DNA from 4 places in the Azospirillum sp. UENF 312511 genome. Region 4 is predicted to be linked to each of the others. Evidence: predicted binding sites of a transcription regulator. Region 4 holds the regulator's gene; each other region holds the start of a gene.
What was found. Region 4 encodes PhoB, which activates phosphate uptake and scavenging genes when phosphate is short. Its sites were predicted from a motif close to TNTCATAAAACTGTCA; they were not measured.
Positions count from the first base shown of each region.

Region 1: the regulator PhoB is predicted to act here: its motif matches at 1,544-1,559, upstream of ACWPN7_RS03205 (RNA degradosome polyphosphate kinase).
Region 2: the regulator PhoB is predicted to act here: its motif matches at 1,733-1,748, upstream of ACWPN7_RS07730 (Na/Pi cotransporter family protein).
Region 3: the regulator PhoB is predicted to act here: its motif matches at 2,592-2,607, upstream of ACWPN7_RS22060 (diacylglycerol/lipid kinase family protein).

Region 1 covers NZ_JBSNCG010000001.1:710,091-714,296, forward strand. Annotated here, with positions in the region: gene ACWPN7_RS03195 (CYTH and CHAD domain-containing protein) at 1-853, opposite strand, end outside; gene ACWPN7_RS03200 (SixA phosphatase family protein) at 925-1,443, opposite strand; gene ACWPN7_RS03205 (RNA degradosome polyphosphate kinase) at 1,660-3,807, shown strand; gene ACWPN7_RS03210 (Ppx/GppA phosphatase family protein) at 3,827-4,206, shown strand, end outside.
Region 2 covers NZ_JBSNCG010000001.1:1,656,598-1,660,803, forward strand. Annotated here, with positions in the region: gene ACWPN7_RS07730 (Na/Pi cotransporter family protein) at 1-1,627, opposite strand, end outside; gene ACWPN7_RS07735 (DMT family transporter) at 1,812-2,711, opposite strand; gene ACWPN7_RS07740 (LysR substrate-binding domain-containing protein) at 2,828-3,691, shown strand; gene ACWPN7_RS07745 (glycine zipper 2TM domain-containing protein) at 3,828-4,206, shown strand, end outside.
Region 3 covers NZ_JBSNCG010000003.1:2,250,675-2,254,880, forward strand. Annotated here, with positions in the region: gene ACWPN7_RS22045 (IS110 family transposase) at 1-545, opposite strand, end outside; gene ACWPN7_RS22050 (glycosyltransferase family 4 protein) at 579-1,595, opposite strand; gene ACWPN7_RS22055 (UDP-2,3-diacylglucosamine diphosphatase) at 1,592-2,437, opposite strand; gene ACWPN7_RS22060 (diacylglycerol/lipid kinase family protein) at 2,633-3,574, shown strand; gene ACWPN7_RS22065 (hypothetical protein) at 3,696-4,206, shown strand, end outside.
Region 4 covers NZ_JBSNCG010000003.1:1,617,513-1,621,718, reverse strand. Annotated here, with positions in the region: gene ACWPN7_RS18990 (HesA/MoeB/ThiF family protein) at 1-656, shown strand, start outside; gene ACWPN7_RS18985 (DsrE family protein) at 683-1,120, shown strand; gene ACWPN7_RS18980 (hypothetical protein) at 1,126-1,398, shown strand; gene phoB (phosphate regulon transcriptional regulator PhoB) at 1,552-2,256, opposite strand; gene phoU (phosphate signaling complex protein PhoU) at 2,288-3,103, opposite strand; gene pstB (phosphate ABC transporter ATP-binding protein PstB) at 3,149-3,934, opposite strand; gene pstA (phosphate ABC transporter permease PstA) at 3,972-4,206, opposite strand, start outside.

The sequences.
Region 1 (4,206 bases), on a different contig from region 4:
TCGCGGTGCGCAGGCGGCGCAGCGCGACGCGCATCTGATGCAGCCCCTCGACGTCGCCGCCGGCCAGGGCGCAGGCTTCGTTGGCGAGCAGCAGGCGCAGACCGTGCCGCAGGATGTGGCGGTAGGCCTCGGCCACCGTGGTGACCGGGGTGAGGCCCAGCGGCTCCGGCAGGACGGGAGCGGGCAGGCGCCCGGTGACGAGACGGTCGCCGATCTCCGCCTTGCTCTCCGTCCCGATGCGCACCGGCACCCGGCGCTGGAGCGTCAGCGCGATGTCGAACAGGCGGCCGATGCGGCCCGACTTCAGCTCAAGCTCGACCTCGCTGATCCGGGCGCAGGCGTTGCCGGCGGTGATCTGGCCGTCGTCCACCGCCACCTCGATGGAGGTCCGGGCGTCCGGGCGGACGAGCAGGGTGGTGCGCCGGAACTCCGTCGTGAACTGCGGAACCAGCGCCGCCCGCGCGTTCTCCGGCACCAGGGCGGCCACGCCCTCGGCGTCGAGGGGCGTCATGTCGGGGGCGGCCGTGGGGATGGTCCAGTCCCATTTCTTGCGGATGGCCACCGCGGCCGAATCGCCGGGGGTGGCGGCGTTGATGGTCTTCAGCGTCTGGACGAAGCGGTCGCCGTCCTGCCGCACCCGCAGGGCCACGCCCCCCAGGAACAGCCGCCGGTCCGGCGTGTCATAATAGACGGTGCGCAGGTCGCGGACGGCCGGCGCGCCCTCCGCCTTCTCCTTCAGCGCGGGCAGGTCGGCAACGCGGGACAGATCGCGCGGATCGAGATGGAGCTTCATCTCCACCTCGCGCACGGCGGAGACCGCGGTGGGTGCGGCATTCTGGGGCGCGGAAGACACGGGGGGCGACTCCTGCTCGGTTCCGGGCCTGCTCTGTTAAGGGTTGAAATACCCCATTTGGCAAAAGGGCGTTAAGAGAGTTTCCGCGGCAGGATGAAATCGGCCAGCCGTCCCGCCCCGCTGTCCAGGTCGGCCCAGCGGGCCGCTTCGAACAGAATGACGGCGCAGGCACCGGTCGGAAACTTCTCCGCCAGCGCCGCGCGGTGCCGCTCGTCGCCGCTGCCGGTCAGCTCGCGGGCGAGGTCGTGGAGGTCCGGGTTGTGGGCGACCAGCATCAGCGATGACGCGGAGTCGGGCGCGTCGCGCAGCCGTTCCAGAAGCACCCCGGCGCCGCACAGGTAGAGGCCGCGCTCGCGCTCCACCGGGATGTCCGGCGCGTCCATCACCTCCAGCAGACGGTCGGCGGTGTCCGCCGCGCGCCGGGCGGTCGAGCACAGCACCAGCCCAATGCGCGCGCCCCGGTCCTTCAGCTCGTGCCCGACCAGCCGGGCCGCCTTCCTGCCCCGCGGCGCCAGCGGGCGGTCGTGGTCGTCCAGGGAGGGATCGTCCCACGCGGACTTGCCATGGCGCATGAGATACAGGGTCTTCATCGAGGCGGTCCCTTCCTGTCCGGATCGCGGTCCGGCGGGATGCGCCGGGGGTGCGACTGTTTTCGCAGCGGTATTATCGTGACGGCAGTATTATGCTGTCTGACTCAAAACCGTAACGTAGTTGGGGTAGGTTGCTTGGCCCGCCGACCGCGGCGGGCGGTCCGGCCCGACCGGACTGTAGCGGCACCACCCATCACGCAAAAGCCCGAGGCTGCTGTGACCGAACTTCAGGACTTGGAAGCGACCTGCATCGAAGCGGACGCGCCGGAGCGCTTCATCAACCGCGAACTGTCGTGGCTGGCCTTCAACCAGCGCGTCCTGGATGAGGCGTCCAACCCGAACCACCCGCTGCTCGAGCGGCTGAGGTTCCTGTCGATTTCGTCCAGCAACCTCGACGAATTCTACATGGTCCGCGTCGCCGGCCTGAAAGGGCAGGTGGCCGCGGGGGTGAAGACCCCCAGCGCCGAGAACCTGACCCCGGCCCAGCAGCTCACCGCGGTGAACCAGCGCATCGTCGAGCTGATGAACGCGCAGCAGACCATGTGGCGCAGCCTGAAGCAGGATCTGCGCGAGGCCGGCATCATGGTGGTCGACGCCGAGGACCTGACCGAGGGGGAGAAGGACTGGCTGGAGGCCAAGTTCCTCGACGACATCTTCCCGATACTGACCCCCATCGCCGTGGACCCGGCGCACCCGTTCCCCTTCCTGCCCAACCTGGGCTTCTCGCTGGCGCTGCAACTGCATGAGCCGGTGAAGGGGCGGCATCTCGACGCGCTGGTCCCGCTGCCGGCGCAGCTCGACCGCTTCATCCGCCTGCCGGGATCGGAAATCCGCTTCATCCAGCTGGAAAAGCTGGTGATGCTGTTCATCGACCGCCTCTTCCCGCCGTTCCAGGTCAAGGCGCACGGCGTCTTCCGCGTCCTGCGCGACAGCGAGATGGAGATCGAGGAGGAGGCGGAGGATCTGGTCCGCACCTTCGAGAGCGCGCTGAAGCGCCGCCGCCGCGGCAGCGTCATCCGGCTGGCCACCGACGCCGGCATGGCCGCCGACCTGCGCGAGTTCCTGCGCCACGAGCTGCGCGTGTCGAACGACGACGTGTTCGTCCTGGACGGGCTGATCGGCTTGTCGGACACCCGCCAGCTGATCGTCGACGAGCGGCCCGATCTGGTCTTCCGCCCCTTCAACGCCCGCTTCCCGGAGCGCATCCGCGACTTCGGCGGCGACTGCTTCGCGGCCATCCGCGACAAGGACATCGTCGTCCACCACCCCTACGAGAGCTTCGACGTGGTGGTGCAGTTCATCCGGCAGGCGGCGCGCGACCCGCAGGTGGTCGCCATCAAGCAGACGCTCTACCGCACCAGCAAGGACAGTCCGATCGTCGCCGCGCTGATCGAGGCGGCGGAGGCCGGCAAGTCGGTGACCGCCTTGGTCGAGCTGAAGGCCCGCTTCGACGAGGAGGCCAACATCCGCTGGGCGCGCGACCTGGAGCGCGCCGGCGCCCAGGTCGTCTACGGCTTCGTCGATCTGAAGACGCACGCCAAGGTGTCGCTGGTGGTGCGGCGCGAGAACAAGGCGCTGCGCAGCTACGTCCATTTCGGGACGGGCAACTACCACCCGATCACGGCGAAGGTCTACACCGACCTGTCCTTCTTCACCTGCGACCCGGCGCTCTGCCACGACGCGGCGGTGATGTTCAACTACATGACCGGCTACGCCACGCCGAAGCTGTTGGAGAAGATCGCCATCGCCCCGATCACGCTGCGCCAGAAACTGGGCCAGCTGATCGACGCGGAGGTCGCCAACGCCGCCGCCGGCAAGCCCGCCCACATCTGGGTGAAGCTGAACTCCCTGGTCGATTCGGAGATCATCGACCGGCTCTACAAGGCGTCGCAGAAGGGCGTGCAGATCGACATGGTGATCCGCGGCATCTGCTGCCTGCGCCCCGGCGTCAAGGGACTCTCGGAGAACATCCGGGTGCGCAGCATCGTCGGGCGCTTCCTGGAGCACGGGCGCGTGATCTGCTTCGCCAACGGCCAAGCGCTGCCCAGCCCGCAGGCCAAGGTCTTCATCTCCTCCGCCGACTGGATGACGCGCAACCTGGACCGCCGCATCGAGACGCTGGTGCCCATCGAGAACCCGACGGTGCACGAGCAGGTTTTGGACCAGATCATGGTCGCCAACCTGAAGGACGAGGCGAACACCTGGAAACTCGGCCCGGATGGCGTTTATCATCGGGTGGAGGCTGGTCCGGACGCGTTCAGCGCCCATAACTATTTCATGACGAACCCCAGCCTGTCGGGCCGCGGCAGCGCGCTCAGCAGCAAAAAGACGCCGCCGCGGTTGAAGCTGCGTACGGTCATCTGATTGAGGACATCGGTTGCTTATGACGCCGGCGCAGGAACACACGGTCTCTACCAAGGCCATCGAGAAGGTCGCCGACAGGGGCGAGCGGATCGCGGTCATCGACATCGGGTCCAACTCGATCCGGCTCGTCGTCTATGACGCTCTGAAGCGGTCGCCCCTGCCGGTCTTCAACGAAAAGGTCCTGTGCGGGCTCGGCCGCGGGGTGGAGAAGACCGGCTGCCTGAACCCGGACGGCGTGATCCAGGGCCTGGAGGCCCTGGAACGCTTCGCCCTGCTGGTCGGGGGCATGCGCGTCGGGCGGCTGGACGTCATCGCCACGGCGGCGGTGCGCGACGCCACGGACGGTCCGGCCTTCATCCAGCGGGTGAAGGACCGCACCGGCCTCGACGTCAGCGTCAT
Region 2 (4,206 bases), on a different contig from region 4:
TTTCCAACCGGGGCAGCCCGACGACCTTCAGGCGGCTTTCGCTGAGTTCCCCCACCTGATCGAGGATCGGCAGGGCGACCGCGGCAACGTGGGCGTTGATCCGCTTCAGGTCGCGCAGGATGTCGAGCACCAGGGCGCTGGTCTCGATGCTGGCGGCGTCGCCGCGGCGCACGCGGTCGAGATGGCGGGCGGTGGCGGTGCGCTCCAGCGCCCGCACCGCGTCCTTGCCGGCGATGAGCTGGCGGGCCAGCCGCCGGTCCTCGCCGATCAGAATGCCCAGCGCCGTGCGCAGGTTCTCCACCGTGCGGCGGTGCAGTTCCTCCACCTCCCGAAAATCCTCCGGCGCGAAATGCAGGTGGTGGCGGATGCGCTTGGCGGCGAGTTCCATCAGGCTCTTGTCGATGATGTCGCCAATGTGCTCCAGGTTGATGGCGAAGGCCATCAGGTCATCGACCCGCCGGGTCTCCTCGGCGTCGAGGTGGCGGCGGCCGAGTTTGGCGAGGTAGAGCTTGAGGGCGGTGTGCAGCCGGTCCACCCGGTCGTCGGCGCGGCTGACCTCGGCGATCGGACGCTCGTCATTCTGGCGCAGGGCGGTCAGGCTGCGGCGCAGCATGTCCTCCACAAGATCGCCCAGCCGCAGGGTTTCGCGCACCGCACCGGCGATGGCGACGGAGGGCGTCTCCAGAGCCGATTCATCGAGATGCCGGGGCGTCGCCGCATCCTCCCCCGCGTCCTCCGGCTGGGGCAGCAGCCCTTCGGTCAGCCGGGCGAGCGGAGTCACCAGCGGCAGGAAAAGCAGGGCCAGCGCCGCGTTGAAGGCGACATGCGCGCTGACCACCGCCGTCAGCGGGGCCATGCCGGCCAGGAACGACGACGCCACCGGCACCAGCGGCAGGGCCAGCAGCGACCCGGTCACCCGGACCAGCAGATTGCCCAGCGGCACCCGCCGCGCCATCGCTCCGTCGGCCGACGTCGCCAGCACCGCCGGGATGGCGCCGCCGAGATTGGCGCCCAGCACCAACGCCACCGCCGTCTCGGTCCCGATCACCCCCGCCCCGGCCAGCGACCCCGCCAGCATCACCGTGGCGAGGCTGGAATGCACCGCCGCGGTCAGTGCCGCCGCGACGATCAGGGCGAAGAACGGCTCGCCGCCCAACGCCTCCAGCATCGCCTGGACCAGTGCCGACTCCCGGACCGGCAGGGTGGCCGCGCCCAGCAGCTTCAGGGCGAGCAGCATCAGCCCGATGCCGACCAGGATGCGGGCCAGCGCCCGCCGCCCGCGATGCTCGCCGCCCAGCGCGTGCAGCGCCCCGCCGAGCAGCAGCAGGCTGGGCGACAGCCAGTGGAGATCGATGGCGAGCAGCCGGGCGACGAGGCTGGTCCCGACGTCGGCGCCCAGCATCACCGCCAGCGCCATGGGGGTGGTCATGAAGCCCTGCCCGGCCATCGAGGCGGTCATCAGGGCGGTGGCCGTGCTGCTCTGCACCGCGATGGTGGCGGCGACCCCGGCCAGGAAAGCGGCCAGACGGTTGCGCGTGCCGTAGCCGACCCAGCGGCGAACCGCCGCGCCACCCCACCGGAAGACACCCGTCCGCACCAGCCGCAGCGCCCACAGCAGCAGCGCCACGGCGCCGAGGATGTCGATCAGGACCAGGGTGGGCGAGACGGCGGCGGTCGTGATGGCGGGCCTCCCGGCGTGTGGGCCTCAACAACAGGACGATGGAGAGTGGGGCGTCATGAAAACGTAACAATCGCAGGGCGCAACCTGATCCCCCGCGAAAGGCGTATCCCTTTTTGCCAGGATACGGCTTTTACCCCCGCGTCACCAGCCGGATGCCCAGCGCCACCGGCAGGATGCCCAGCAGGTCCCAGGGCTGCACCGTTTCGCCCAGCAACGCCCAGCCGAACAGCATGCCGAGCGGCGGCATCAGGAAGTGATAGGCGCTGGCCTCCGTGGCGCTCGTCCGCTGCAGCAGGCGGAACCACAGCAGGTAGCCGCCGATCGACACCACCAAGGCCTGATAGACCAGCGATCCGGCAAAACCGGCGGTCAGCCGGATCGACCCGGCGTCCTCCAGCAGCAGCCCGAGGGGCAGCAGCGCCAAGCCCGCCGCCAGCACCTGGACCCCGGTCCCGGCGAGCAGCCCGGTCCGCGGCGCCAGCCGCTTGAACAGCAGCGTCCCCGCCGACAGCGCCACCAGCGCGCCGACCGCCAGCGCGATGCCCAGCGGCGCGTCCGTCCCGCTGCCCAGCCGCCCGCGGACAACCAGCGCCACCCCGGCCACCCCCAGCGCCAGCCCCACCGCCTTGCGCCGGTTCATCGCCTCGCCCAGCACCAGGGCGGCCAGCGCTGCGGTCAGCACCGGGTTCGCGCTGACGATCAGCGCCGTCAGGCCGGAGGACACGTGGGTCATGCCGCTGTAACTCAGCCCCAGATAGAGCGCGTGGTTGAGCAGGCCGAGCAGCGCCAGCAGGCCGAGCGTCCGCCCGGCCATCCCCCGATACTCGCCCCGCCACGCCGCGACCGCGACGAGCAGCGTCCCGGCCATCAAAAAGCGGAAGGCCAGCAACAGCAGCGGTGGGCAGTCGGCCAGCCCGATCTTCCCCGCGGCGAAGGCCGAACTCCAGGCGAGGCAGAAGGGCACGACCAGGGCAAGCGGCGCTGCCCGCGGATCAGCCAAGGGTAAGGGGTGCGTGGCGGCATGAGTCATGGCCGGTCCTCTCCCATGGGGAAGGTTGTGCATTGGAGAGAGGATGGCGCGAGGTCTTTCCATTTGGAAATTGGATGATATCATCCATTGCATTCGAAACCTGAATGGTTGGTCCGATGCGCGAGATGGATCTGGGCCTGTTGCGCACCTTCGTTTCGGTGGTGGACGCCGGCGGCTTCACGCGGGCCGGCGAGCGGGTGCACAAGACGCAATCGACGGTCAGCCAGCAGATCCGCCGGCTGGAGGAGCAGGTTGGCCTGCCGCTTCTCGACCGCAACAGCCGCGCCGTCGCACTGACCGACGACGGCGAGCGGCTGCTCGGCTACGCCCGCCGGCTGCTGGCGCTGAACGACGAGGCGAACGCCGTGCTGTCCGGGCGCCCGGCGGCGGAGGTGGTGCGGCTGGGCGTGCCGGAGGATTACGCGGTGGAGCGGCTGCCCCGCCTGCTCGCCGACTTCGCGCGGGCGAACCGGCGGCTGCGGCTGGACGTGCGCTGCGACCTGTCGGTGCGCCTGCGCGCCGACGTGGAGTGCGGCGACCTCGACATCGCCCTGATCAAGCAGGAACCCGGCCGCCCCGGCGCGCTGCGCGCGTGGCGGGAGCCGCTCTGCTGGATCGGCCCGGCGGCGGAGGACCTGCACCGTGAGGACCCGCTGCCGCTGGTGCTGTTCCCGCAGGGCTGCGTCTACCGCAACCGCGCGGTGCATGAGCTGGAGCGCGCCGGGCGGCGGTGGCGGGTGGCCTATTCCAGCCCCAACCACGCCGGGGTGCGCGCCGCGGTGTCCGGCGGGCTGGGGGTCAGCGTGCTCCCCCACAGCGCCCTGCCGCCCGGCGCGCGCTTCCTCGGCGTGGCGGACGGCTTGCCGGCGCTGCCGGAGACGGAACTGGCGCTGCTGACCGGAAGTGCGACGCGCGGCGCGGGGGTGGAGATGGTCACCGCGCTGCTGACGGAGAGCCTTCCCGAACCGGTGTGGGCGTGAGGAGCACGGCGGGGCGGGGCAAGGACGGGTTAGCCCTTTCGCGCACCCCAAAAAGGTCACGCCCCCCACGGTCGTCGGATGGATGAAGACTCCGCCCCCGGATGTTCATTCGGGTGAGACGTACCCTGGAGTCATCATGACGCACATCCGCTTCACCCCCAAATCCATCGCCATCGCGCTGCTTGCCGGTGTGGCGGCCTTGGGCGCTGGAGCGTCCCCGGTCCTCGCCGACCCGCCCGATTGGGCGCCGGCCCACGGCTGGCGCGCCAAGCAGGAGCGCCATCACGAGCGCGAGCGCCACGAGCGGGGCCGCTATTACGAGCACGGCTACATCGACGGCGGCTATGGCGACGGCCGCGCGGTGATCGTGCGCCGCCCCCCGCCGGTGGTGGTCTATGAGGAGCCGCCGGTCGTGCATTACGCCCCGGCCCCCGTCTACATCGAGGAGCCGCCGCCGGTGATCGTCCAGCAGCGCCCGCGCGTGGTCCGCGCCGCGCCGCAGGTGGTGGAGTGCG
Region 3 (4,206 bases), 630 kb from region 4:
GCGCGTTTGCTGACGAGCAGGCGGCGCGCCTTGATCAGGCCGGCCAGTTCCTCGCGGGCCGGGTCGGCCGGAAGCAGCAGTTCCGCCGTCTGGGTGGCTGTGAACTCGGCGATTACCGCCGCGTCGAGGCGATCGTTTTTGGCCCGCCGCCCCTTGGCTTTGGCAAAATGGCGGACCCGCGCTGGATCGAACACCCGGACCGATACCCCGGCGGCGCGCAGTGCGTTCCGAACCGGACGTTCATAGCCGCCGCTGGCTTCCAGACCGACGACGCCGATTGCCCGTTCCGTGATCCAGGCCACCAGCTCCCGGTGTCCTTCGGACGTGTTGGCCACCCGATGCCAGCCGGCGCCGGGGAACACGGCAACATCCAGGAAATCCTTCCCGCAATCGATCCCCACGGCTCGTTCAGATTCCGGCATCCTCGTGATCCTTCCTTGTGATGCGAGCTCGTGCTCAAGCAACCGTTCGGACTTGCAAGGATGGTTGGCCGCCCTCAAGCTTTCACTCGGCTTCGGAGCCTTGGGCGCGACGGGGTCGGTCAACCTGGACGACAGGTCGCCACCAGCCGTCCAGGGTTAAATATGGACTGAGCTTGTCATACAAGGGCGCAGGTTCGCCAGGAACTGCTCGGCGGAGCGCCGCCAGGAGAAGTTCAGGGCATAGTCCCGGCACAGGTCCGGCGGAATGGTCAGGGCGCGTTCGACCGCCCCCTTCAGATCCTCGTCCAGGCAGCCGACGCCGGAGCCGTCGACCACGTCCAGCGGGCCGGGCACCGGGTAGGCCGCCACCGGCACGCCCGAGGCCAGCGCCTCCAGCAGCACCAGGCCGAAGGTGTCGGTGCGCGACGGGAAGACGAAGACGTCCGCCGCGGCGTAATGCTGGGCCAACTCCTCGCCATGGCGGGCGCCGGCCCAATGGACGTCCGGGTATCTCTGCTGAAGCTCCGCGCGGGCCGGGCCGTCGCCGACCACCAGCTTGCTGCCCGGCAGATCGAGCTTCAGGAATTCCTCCAGGTTCTTCTCCACCGCCACGCGCCCGACATAGAGGGCGATGGGGCGGGGCAGCGCCAGGAAGCTCTTGGCGCGGGGGCGGAACAGCTCGGTGTCCACGCCGCGCGTCCAGCGCCGGATGTTGGTGAAGCCGCGGGCGGCAAGGTCGCTCTCGATGGATGGCGTCGCCACCATCACCGCCGAGGACGGTTTGTGGAAGCGGCGCACCACCGCGTAGCTGAGGGCCAGCGGCACCGGCGCCCGGTCGCGCACATATTCCGGGAAGCGGGTGTGGTAGGCGGTGGTGAAGGGCTTGCCGCGGCCGAGGCAATAGCGCCGGGTGGCGAAACCCAGCGGCCCTTCGGTGGCGATGTGGATGCAGTCGGGGCGCAGCGCGTCGATCATCGCGGTCAGCCGCCGTCCCGCGCCCAGCGCCAGCCGGATTTCCGGGTAGGTGGGCATGGGCACGGTGCGGAAGCGGTCGGGGCCGATCACCTCCACGCGGTGGCCCATGGCCTCCAGCTCCGAGCGGACGGTGCCGATGGTGCGCACCACGCCGTTGACCTGGGGGAGCCAGGCGTCGGAGACGATCAGGATGTTCACGCCGCAACCGACTCCTTGGCCGCCTTCTCCTTCTCCGGCTTCTCCTTGGCCGGGATGTGGGCTGGCAGCGTCGTTGCGGTGCGCCGGCGGATGTCCGCCGCCCAGTCGATGATCTCCAGCCGGCCGCAGGGGTGCTCGACCAAGGCGGTGCAGGACTCGACCCAGTCGCCGTCGTTGCAATAGAGGATTCCTTCCATGTCGCGGATTTCCGCGGTGTGGATATGACCGCAGACGACCCCGTCGACCTTGCGGCGCCGGGCCTCGTCGCCCAGCGCGGTCTCGTAGTTGCCGATGAACTCGACCGCCGTCTTCGTCTTGTGCTTCAGGAAGGCGGACAGCGACCAGTAGGGGAAGCCCAGCTTGCGGCGGACCCAGTTGAACAGCGTGTTGGCCTGGAGCAGGACCACGTAGGCGTTGTCGCCGATGAAGGCCAGCCAGCGGGCGTACTTCACCACCACGTCGAAGCGGTCGCCGTGGGTGACCAGCAACTGCCTCCCGTCGGCGGTGACGTGGATCATCTCCTCCACCACCTGGACGCCGCCGAACTGCAGGCCGGCGTAGTCGCGGGCGGCCTCGTCGTGGTTGCCGGGGATGTAATAGACCTGCACGCCCTTGCGCGCCCGGCGCAGGATCTTCTGCACCACGTCGTTGTGCGCCTGCGGCCAGTACCAGGTCTTGCGCAGCCGCCAGCCGTCCACGATGTCGCCGACGAGATAGAGATGGTCGGATTCGTTGTGCTTCAGGAAATCGAGAAGATACTCCGCCTTGCATCCCCGCGTGCCCAGATGGACGTCGGAGATCCAGATGCTGCGGTATCGCTTGACGTCGCGTGATGCGCTCATGCCCCGCTCCATCGCCGTTCCGGCAAAGTTTCGGTGAAACGCTTTCCCTATATCCGCGGGTCATTGTCTTGACAATGATTTCGAGTGCTCGCATCTGTTGGGGAAAACGATTTCGATAAGACTTCTTGTCGACGTAACAAAGGCGCAAAATGACTTTATCAAAACTGAAACGGGATGGTCATATTGGAGGCTGGCGTGGCTGACGGGGCCGAATCGGTGCCTGAGGCGTCCGGGCCGGCCGCGGCAACCCGGCGGCGCCTTCTGATCATCCACAACCCGGTGGCCGGCGCCCGTCGGGCGCGCCGTCTGGGTGCGGTGCTGGAGCTGCTGGAGCAGCGCCACGGGGCGGTGGTGACGCTTCGGGCCACCGGCGGGCGTGGCGACGCGGAGGCGATGGCCCGCGCGGTGGCGCCCGCCGCCTTCGACGCGGTGGTCGCGGCGGGTGGCGACGGCACCATAAACGAGGTGGTCAACGGGCTGGGCGCGCGCGGAGGCGGGGAGACGACGATCCCCTTGGGCATCGTGCCGCTGGGCACCGCCAACGTGCTCGCCCATGAACTGGACCTGCCGCTGGATGCGGAGGGCGTGGCGCGGGTGTTGGCGGAAGGGCGCACGATGCCCGTGCATCTGGGTGTGGCGAATGGCCGCGCCTTCGCCATGATGGCCGGCGCCGGCCTGGATGCCCGGGTTGTCGAGCGGGTGGACACGCGGCTGAAGCGGCTGATCGGCAAGGGCGCCTATGCGGTGGAAACGCTGGCCCGGATCGCCGCGGGCGGTGGCGGCCCCTATCGTGTGGCGGTGGACGGCGCGGAACCGGTGGAGGTCGCCTCCGTCATCGTCGCCAAGGGGCACTTCTACGGGGGGCGCTTCGTCTGCGCGCCCGACGCCCGGCTGACCGACCCACGGCTGCACGTCTGCCTGTTTCCGCGGGCGGGGCGGGGGAACGCCCTGCGCTACCTCTGGGGCGTCACTGCCGGGCGGTTGCCGCGCTACCCCGATTACCGCGTCCTGCCCGCCCGCCAAGTGGTCATCGAGGGGCCGGTGGGGGAGCCCGTGCAGGGCGACGGCGACGTGATCGCCTGTCTGCCGGTGGAGATCGCGTTGGCACCGTGGGTTCTGCCGGTGCTGGCGCGCTGAACAATGTTTTAAGAGTCCGTTAAGGGGTCTCTGGGGAAAATTACTTGGGAACATTCGATAATTACTTCGATCTCTAAGGATCAAGGCCCCGCGGCTCAGGCGGGACCGCAAGGGGGAAGCCATGTCCACGTCGATCAACGCCCTGTTTTCAGCCACCGCGGCCAGCAGCACCGCGACCGCCACCAAATGGAAGCCCGCCGGGGGGGCCGCAGAGGCGGAGGGGACCTGGAAGGCGGCCTCCGACGCCGGGTCCTCCGCGGGCTCCGCGGCCCTGGCCGCCCTGAAGGGCGAGGACAGCGTGGAACTCAGCGGGCTGGCCAAGTCGCTGACCGGCGTGGCGGGGAAGGTCTTCGCCTCCATCGGCTCCAAGGGCCGCGCGATGCTGGAAGACTTCGTCAAGTCCGGCAAGATGACCGAGAAGGACGTGGCGTTGGGACTGCGCCAAATGGCGACCAACGCCGTGAAGGACCGCTTCATCAAGGAGCGGCCCGAGGATGAGGAGGACAAGGCCTGGGCGGAGAAGCTCGGGGCGGCTGAAAAGGCCTTCAAGACCAAGACGGAACGCATGGACAAGGCCATGTCGGCCCTGAACGAGGCGCGCACCGCCGCTTTCGCCGCCTTCGGGAAGGACG
Region 4 (4,206 bases):
TGCTGCTCTACCTCGCCGCGGCGGGGGTGGGGACCATCGGCGTCATCGACGACGACACGGTGGACCTGTCCAACCTGCAACGGCAGGTCATCCACGACGAGTCGTCGCTCGGCGTTCCGAAGGTGGAGAGCGCCGCCGCCCGCATCCGCGCGCTGAACCCCGACGTGGCGGTGGAGGTGCACAAGGCACGGCTGACGAAGGACAACGCGCTGGACCTGATCGGGCGCTACGACATCGTGGCCGACGGGTCGGACAATTTCGCCACGCGCTTCCTGCTGAACGATGCCTGCTACTTCGCGAAAAAGACGCTGGTGTCGGCGGCAATCCTGCGCTTCGACGGGCAGGTCTCCACCTTCAAGGCGCATCTCGGCGACCCGCACCCCTGCTACCGGTGCCTGTTCCCGGAACCGCCGCCGCGCGGTCTGGTGCCGTCCTGCTCCGAAGGCGGCGTTCTGGGAGCGCTGGCCGGCTTCGTCGGTTCGCTCCAGACGACCGAGGTGCTGAAGGAGATCATGGGCATCGGCGAGGGGCTGTCGGGCAGCCTGATGATGCTGGACACGCTGCACGCCTCCTTCCAGCGCATCACCGTGCGCCGCGACCCGGACTGCCCGCTGTGCGGCACCCACCCGACCATCCACGACCTGTCCGCCCACTGAGCGGCGATTGGGAGAGCCCTTTAGTCATGGAAGGCCCCGAGTCCCTGTCCATCGTCCTGTTCGCGGGCGGCTTCGACCGGGTGCACTACGCCCTGGTGATGGCCAGCGCGGCGGCGGCGACCAACCGCAAGGTCACACTGTTCTTCACCGGCCGCGCCCTGAACACGCTGCTGGCCGGAGACACCGACGGCGTGCCGGGCTGGCACCGGCTGGACCCGGCCGACGACGGCAGCCGCCCGGCGGAGCGCGACGCCGCCTTCACCGCCAACGGGCTGGCCGGCTTCGAGGAGTTGCTGGAAGCCTGCGTGATGCTCAAGGTCACGGTCATGGCCTGCGAGATGGGGCTGCGCGCGCTCGGCCTGCCAGCCGGCGTGCCGCTGCGCCCCGACGTGCCGGTGACGACCGGCGGGGTCGTCACCTTCCTGAACGACGCGCCGAAGACCGGCGCGATCCTGTTCGTGTGAACGCGATGACGGACGACCACAGCCCGGTGGACCACAGCCTGGTGATCGAACACGCGAACCGCTTCGAGGCGATCGCCGCGGAGGGCTTCGAGGGCCGGCCCTACCGGGACGCGCTGGTCCATCTGGCGCAGCATGTGACGGCGCATCCCGATCTCGCTCCGCGGGTGGCGCACGCCCTGCGCATGATGATCGGCTTCATCGAGGACAGCGACCCGGCGAAGCGCTTCGGCCCGAAGGTGGCGATTTTGCGGGAGGCGGTGGAGCTGCTGGAGGGGTAGCTTTCGCATTGCACACATAGCCCCTACCCTTCCCACGCTGACGCGTGGGCCCCTTCCCTCCCCCGCTTCGCAGGAGAGGGAAACAATCCCCTCCCCTGCGTCAGCGGGGGGAGGGTTAGGGAGAGGGCAAGGCCGGCGCTTGGCGCATTTCGGTCAGACCGATTTGCTGTCCAGCGCGTAGCCCGCCGAGCGGACGGTGCGGATCAGGTCCATCTCCGTCTCCTCGTTCATCGCCTTGCGCAGACGGCGGATGTGAACGTCCACGGTGCGCGGCTCGACATAGACGTCGTGGCCCCACACCACGTCGAGAAGCTGCTCGCGCGAGAAGACGCGGCCGGGATGCTGCATGAAATGCCGCAGCAGGCGGAATTCGGTCGGCCCCAGATGCACGTCGCGGCCGTTCCGGCGCACCCGGTGGGCGGCCAGATCCATGGTCACGTCGGCGAACTGCAGCGTCTCGTCGGTCATGCCGGGGGCCGAGCGGCGCAGCACGGCGCGCATGCGGGCGACCAGCTCGGTTGGGGAGAAGGGCTTGGTGATGTAGTCGTCGGCGCCGGAATTCAGGCCGCGCACGCGGTCCGCCTCCTCGCCGCGGGCGGTCAGCATGATGATCGGGATGTCGCGCATCTTGCTGTTGCGGCGCATCTGGCGGCAGACCTCCAGCCCCGACATCAACGGCAGCATCCAGTCGAGCAGGACAATGTTCGGCGTCTGCTCGCCGGCCAGCAGAAGAGCTTCCTCGCCGTCGGTGGCGGCGTTCACGCGGAAGCCTTCCTTCTCCAGATTGTACTTCAGCAGCGTCACGATGTCGGCTTCGTCCTCGACGATGAGAACGAGCGGCTTCAGCGCCGAATTCATGCTTGTCCCGCTCCCACTGCGCGTCTCTCCGTCACGCGGCATGTCCCGCTCCATCGTTATCCGGGCCGCCGTCCCGCGGCAATCCCCGTTCCACTGGCCCCCGTTCCACCGACTCCGTAGCCGCATCCATGACCGAACCGCCCGGCTCGACCACGGCGAAGCTGCTGCCGTCGTTCTTCGGACGCGCGGCGCGCAGTGTCGTCCCGACCACCAGATAATGGATGGTCTCGGCGATGTTGGTGGCGTGGTCGCCGATCCGCTCCAGGTTCTTCGCCATGAACAGCAGGTGCGTGCAGGGCGTGATGTTGCGCGGGTCCTCCATCATGTAGGTGAGGACTTCGCGGAACAGGCTGGTGTAGAGGTCGTCCAGCTCCTCGTCGCGCTCCCAGGCGGCGATGGCGCGCTGGACGTCGCGCTCGATGTAGGCGTCCAGCACGTCCTTCATGATCGACTCGACCAGCCGCCCCATGCGCGGGATGGCCACCGCCGGGCGCACCACCGGCACCTGGGCCAGCGCCAGCGAGCGCTTGGCGATGTTGGAGGCGTAGTCGCCGATCCGCTCCAGGTCCGACGCGATCTTCAGCGCCGACACGATCTCGCGCAGGTCCTGGGCCAGCGGCTGGCGCAGGGCGAGCAGGCGCACGGCCTCGGCGTCGATGTCGCGCTCGTAGGCGTCGATGCGCCGGTCGGCCTGCATGACCTGGGCGGCCAGCGCGACGTCGCGGCGGGCCACCGCCTTCACGGCGGCGTCCACCTGCGCTTCGGCGACGCCGCCCATCTGGGTGATCAGATTGGACAGGCGCTCAAGTTCGTGCGCGAAGGAACGCACGATGTGTTCGTTGCTCATGCTTCACGTCCTTCGCTGATGGAAAGGATGCGGCGATGCCGGGGATCAGCCGTAGCGGCCGGTGATGTAGCCCTGGGTGCGCTCGTCCCGCGGGTTGGTGAAGATTTCCTCGGTGTCGTCGCACTCCACCATGTCGCCCAGATGGAAGAAGGCGGTCTTCTGGGAGACGCGGGCCGCCTGCTGCATGTTGTGGGTGACGATGACGATCGTGTAGTTCTCGCGCAACTCGTCGATCAGCTCCTCGATGTGGGCGGTCGCGATGGGGTCGAGCGCCGAGCAGGGCTCGTCCATCAGGATCACCTCGGGGCTGACGGCGATGGCGCGGGCGATGCACAGGCGCTGCTGCTGGCCGCCGGACAGGCCGGTGCCCGGCTCGCGCAGGCGGTCCTTCACCTCGTTCCACAGGCCGGCGCGCTGCAGCGAGGTCTGGACGATTTCGTCCATCTCGTCGCGGTGGCTGGCGATGCCGTGGATGCGCGGACCGTAGGCGATGTTGTCGTAGATCGACTTCGGGAAGGGGTTCGGCTTCTGGAAGACCATGCCGACGCGGGCGCGGAGCTGCACGGCGTCGATGGACTTGCCGTAGACATCCTCGCCGTCGAGCGCGATCAGCCCCTCGACGCGGCAGTTCTCGATGGTGTCGTTCATGCGGTTCAGGCAGCGCAGGAACGTCGACTTGCCGCAGCCGGACGGGCCGATCAGCGCCATCACGCGGTTTTCCTGGATCTCCAGGTTGATGCCCTTGAGCGCCTGTTTGGCCCCGTAGAACACCTTGACGTCGCGGGCGACCATCTTGGTGCCGTGGATGCCGGCGGCGGGACGCGAAGCCATGGCCGTGGCCGGGATGTGGGTCTGGACGCTCATGGGGTTACCAACGCCTCTCGAATTTCTTGCGCAGGAAGACGGCCAGGCCGTTCATCAGGATGAGGAAGGCGAGCAGGATCAGGATCGCCGCGGAGGTGCGCTCCGTGAAGGCCCGCTCGGGGCTGTCCGCCCACATGTAGATCTGCACCGGGATGGCCGTGGCGCTGTCGGTCAGGCCGCCCGGGATGTCCACGATGAAGGCGACCATGCCGATCATCAGCAGCGGCGCCGTCTCGCCC